Regions from separate parts of the Bacillus sp. PK3-067 genome, predicted to be linked through region 2. Evidence: riboswitches for the same ligand, from Rfam matches in the RefSeq annotation. Region 2 holds a riboswitch; the other holds the start of a gene.
The links. A riboswitch is a leader RNA that binds a small molecule or an ion and turns the genes downstream of it on or off. The one in region 2 is predicted to bind FMN.

Region 1 (2,205 bases), 2.7 Mb from region 2:
AACTTCTGTTTGTAAAGATGTATGCTCTTCAATAATTTTTTGAGCTTCTTTTCCTTTTTGAAAAAGAGATAAGATCCAATTTCGCTCACCCTGAAAAATAAATTGAGAAGTTGTCAAATAGTGATCAATCTTCACTTTATTCCAACTCTTCCACGGATGACGCTCACACAATTTTAATTTACTTTCTGTTTTTTTATCATACTGATAAATACTGATGCCATCTTCATCGAAAGTAGCATAGTATGTCTCGTTTGAGAATGTGCCTAAATCAATTGGGCAGTAGAAAAGTAATTCTTTTTTTAAGTAAAAGTATTCTTTTCTTAAGTTTTTTTTCATTGCTTCTCGAATAGAATGTCTCTTGTCTTTTTTCATGACATTTCCTCCATAACTCAGAAAATGTTCTTATCTTAACAATTCAATATCTTATCACTTTTAATTATATATGACTAGGTAATTCAAAAGAGAAATGCCGAATAATAAAAAATATGGATTGTATTGTAAAATATCTCGCAATTTATTTGTTGTTACGAAAAATAAATAACTAATTTTAAATAAGTTACAATTTTTTAGTTCACAATGTTATGAGGTTGTTGTATAATGAAGGGGAAAATAGAATATCGGTCTATCTTCGGGGCAGGGTGAAAATCCCGACCGGCGGTGATGAACTATTTATGATTTTGTTCTAAGCCCGCGAGCCGTTAAGGCAGGATTTGGTGTGATTCCAAAGCCGACAGTATAGTCTGGATGGGAGAAGATGGAGGTTCAAGCGTTCAAAAAAGATATGGATTTGAACGTCTGTTTGATGTGCCTTAAATTCTCCCTTTGTGTAAAACACAAAGGGTTTTTTCGTTCTATGAAAAAATAGGCATAGCAGAACCTTTCCACTTTCCATGAGATGATCGATGGAAAAGGAGAGAGAAAGATGAAACAAAAAAACAGTGTAGTGCAGATGGTGAGTGTAGCGATGCTAAGTAGTATTGCATATTTACTAATGATGTTGGATTTCCCGTTCCCAGGGCTTCCGCCATTTTTGAAAATTGATTTTAGTGATGTACCAGCTCTAATTGCGGCAATTATCTTTGGACCAGTAGCAGGAGTGATTGTAGAGGCGATAAAGAACATTTTACATTACGGGATTCAAGGAAGTTTAACGGGAGTACCAGTTGGAGAAATTGCAAACTTTATTGCAGGATGTTTATTTATTGGGCCAGCAGCTTTCTTATTTAGAAAGTATCGTACTGTGAAGAGTTTAACTACAGGATTAATGCTAGGGACAATTACAATGGCACTTATTATGAGTGTATTAAACTACATCATCATATTCCCGGCGTACACTTGGTTTTTAAATTCACCAGCTATGTCTAGCGAAGCTATAAAAACAACGGTTGTAACGGCAATCTTACCATTTAATTTAATTAAAGGGATTGTTGTAACAATTGTATTTGTAGCATTATTTTCACGCCTGAAAGTATGGGTGTTTGCAAAAATGAAAAATGCATAATATATACTAAAACCATTAGTAGTGTGAAACTACTAATGGTTTTTTATTAAGGAAAATAAAATTTAGATACAAAAAACGCCCCTCATCAATAGGAGGGGCGTTTTTTGAAGTTAATAAAAGACTATTCGAATTTTAAAGCGTCTCCGTCGAATGATTCGTCAGCAACTTTAATTGAGTCAGTTGGACATCCTTCGAATGCATCCATCATATCTTCAATTAATACATCTGGAATTTCAACGATACCTTGGTTATCATCTAATGTTACAAATGCAATACCTTCATCATCATAGTCATAAATGTCTGGTGCAGCAGCGCCACAAGCACCACATGCAATACAAGTATCTTTATCAACGATTGTATATTTTGCCATCTTTTTTCCCTCCTGATAATATGTATGTGAAAAGCTCGCCATAAAAATTATAACCTTATTGTAAAACGGTTTGTAAAACTTTTCAACATAAAATTATAATGATAATGCTTATCAATTAGAGTGTCAACTTATTTTTGAATTATGTCATAAGATTTTCAAAATACGTAAATATGATTTCGTTTGATACAATAGAATATATACAAGTATATAGTTCTTATATGATAAGTTTAATGAGCGACAGTAGATAGTGTAATTGTACTGAAAAGAATGAAGTTAAGATTGGAAGGTGGAAGCGGTCATGCAAATACAATATACTTTGTTGCATTGTTTAAAA
Region 2 (2,205 bases):
AAAGCGCATTTTGTAATTTTGAAAAACCATTTCCTCCAAATAAAGTAGGAGCATCTTTCCCACCAATTAATTTCGGACTTATATAGGTTACAATTTCATTAAAATTGTTTGTTTTTAAGAAACTTGCATGAATCGATTGGCCACCTTCAACGAATAGAGAAAGAATTTGTTTCTCTCCAAGAAAGGAAAGAAGGTCCTCGATTTCTATATGTTTCGTTTCCATTTGGAATATAGCTATATTTTTAGATTCATAAGAAGATATCTTCTCTTCCTTTACATCCTTACCGACAATAATCCATGTCGGTGCTAAACCATCTGTTATAACATGAGAAGATGGTGGCGTTCGTAAATGGGTATCTAAAACAACGCGAATAGGATGTTTCCCACCATTTGGAATTCTTGTTGTTAAATGAGGATTATCAGCTATAACTGTATTCACTCCAACAAGAATTGCATCATGTGTATGGCGATATTGGTGAACATCAGCACGTGCTTCTTCACCTGTAATCCACTTACTTTCACCAGTTACAGTTGCTGTTTTTCCATCTAAGCTCATCGCTGTTTTGATTGTTACAAAAGGGCGCTTCGTTTTCATGTAGTGAAAAAAGTAGCGATTTAATAAAACTGCTTCTGCTTCAAGAACACCGGTCGTTACTTCAATTCTAGCTTCCTCTAATCTTCTTTTTCCGTTACCAGAAACGAGCGGATTACAATCGAGAGTAGCAATTACAACACGCTTAACTCCTTTTTCGATGAGCAATTCACAACAAGGTGGTGTTTTTCCAAAGTGGCTACACGGTTCCAGTGTTACATAAACGGTAGCGTCTTTGGCGTTCTGACCAGCCATTTGAAGGGCATGAACTTCTGCGTGTTCTTCACCAGCTCGTAAATGAGCCCCCATACCAACGATGTTTCCATCTTTTACAACAACAGCACCAACCATAGGATTTGGACTTGTTTGTCCTGATGTCCCTTCTGCTAACTGCAGGGCAATCCTCATATATTCTTGATCTGTCATTTTCTTCACCTCTCCTAAAAAAATCAAAAAACCCCAAGGATTTAATATCCTTGGGGTTTGGGAGACGTGATTTCTAGAAATATAGTTTGAATACGAAAGCATAGGAAAGAAACCTAACGATAATTGATATTTCTGCATAAGGAAAAAACCTAGCAAAATATCGAATTTTTAAACGCTAGTTGTCTCTTTTTATTTCAGTATAAAAAATAAGTATAGAAAATTAAACATATATAAAGAATCAAAATGAATCTTTAAAAATATGCATACTGAAATAAAAGTGTATTCACTATATAAAAAACTAGAAACATATCCTTCTCCCATCCAGACTATACTGTCGGCCCTAGAGTTTCACTAGATCCACCGTTTTCGAGTTGAAAACGGGTCACGGACTTAGAAGTTTTCACTTCATCACCGCCGGTTGGGAATTTCACCCGACCCCGAAGGATGCTGTTTGCTCAAATTATAGCACAAAAAAAATAAAAGGCTAGTAAAAAATATTCGAATGTGAAGAATTGTGTGAAAATATATGCAGGCTGGAATGGAAATAAAAGTATTAGAAATGTTGTAAGGAGAAGGGATATAACGGAGTTGCTAAAAAGAAAAAACATGCACAAAAAAATGTGCATGTCACATGTAAAATTATTCTGCCTCTGGTGCTCTAACAACAGACTCGAATTTACCTTTATGCGAAGCGTCGCAATAAGGCATATTTTTTGATAAACCACACCGGCATAAAGAAAATGCCGGTTTTGCTGGGAATACATTCCCTTGTGAGTCGACTAATTCCACGTCCCCTGTAACGCGAAAAGAGCCATTATCATTTACTTTAATTTGTACTTTTGCCAACGTTATCCCTCCTTCCCAAACGCTTAATTTCATCATATAATCAAGGGAAGTGCTTGACAATATAAAAAGAGCACTTTGTTTGAGAAAGAAGAGAGTGTTATAATAGTTTTCATAACTGACTAGAGTAAGGTGACGAGAGATGGATAAACAATTACATACATTACGAAACATTGCAAATGAGCGCACGTGGGCATCATTTTTGAATGATAATCATCCATATAGTTTGTTACATTGGTCCATTGCAGGTGTAGGGCAAGAGGCAAAGGATGTTTGGTTACTTCAAGATGAAGTAACATTTCAAACGACAGAATTCCCAACGTTAGATGATGCAATGCAATGGA

Region 1: another riboswitch for FMN. It lies ahead of M1D73_RS07390 (ECF transporter S component); the one in region 2 lies ahead of ribD (bifunctional diaminohydroxyphosphoribosylaminopyrimidine deaminase/5-amino-6-(5-phosphoribosylamino)uracil reductase RibD).

The regions. Positions count from the first base shown of each region.
Region 1 is NZ_CP096490.1:1,413,994-1,416,198, forward strand. Features, by position in the region: gene M1D73_RS07385 (hypothetical protein) at 1-372, opposite strand, end outside; FMN riboswitch at 621-760, shown strand; gene M1D73_RS07390 (ECF transporter S component) at 923-1,501, shown strand; gene M1D73_RS07395 (ferredoxin) at 1,623-1,871, opposite strand; gene M1D73_RS07400 (YpbB family protein) at 2,170-2,205, shown strand, end outside.
Region 2 is NZ_CP096490.1:4,130,576-4,132,780, reverse strand. Features, by position in the region: gene ribD (bifunctional diaminohydroxyphosphoribosylaminopyrimidine deaminase/5-amino-6-(5-phosphoribosylamino)uracil reductase RibD) at 1-1,018, opposite strand, end outside; FMN riboswitch at 1,324-1,467, opposite strand; gene M1D73_RS21165 (CDGSH iron-sulfur domain-containing protein) at 1,658-1,864, opposite strand; gene M1D73_RS21160 (DUF2552 family protein) at 2,004-2,205, shown strand, end outside.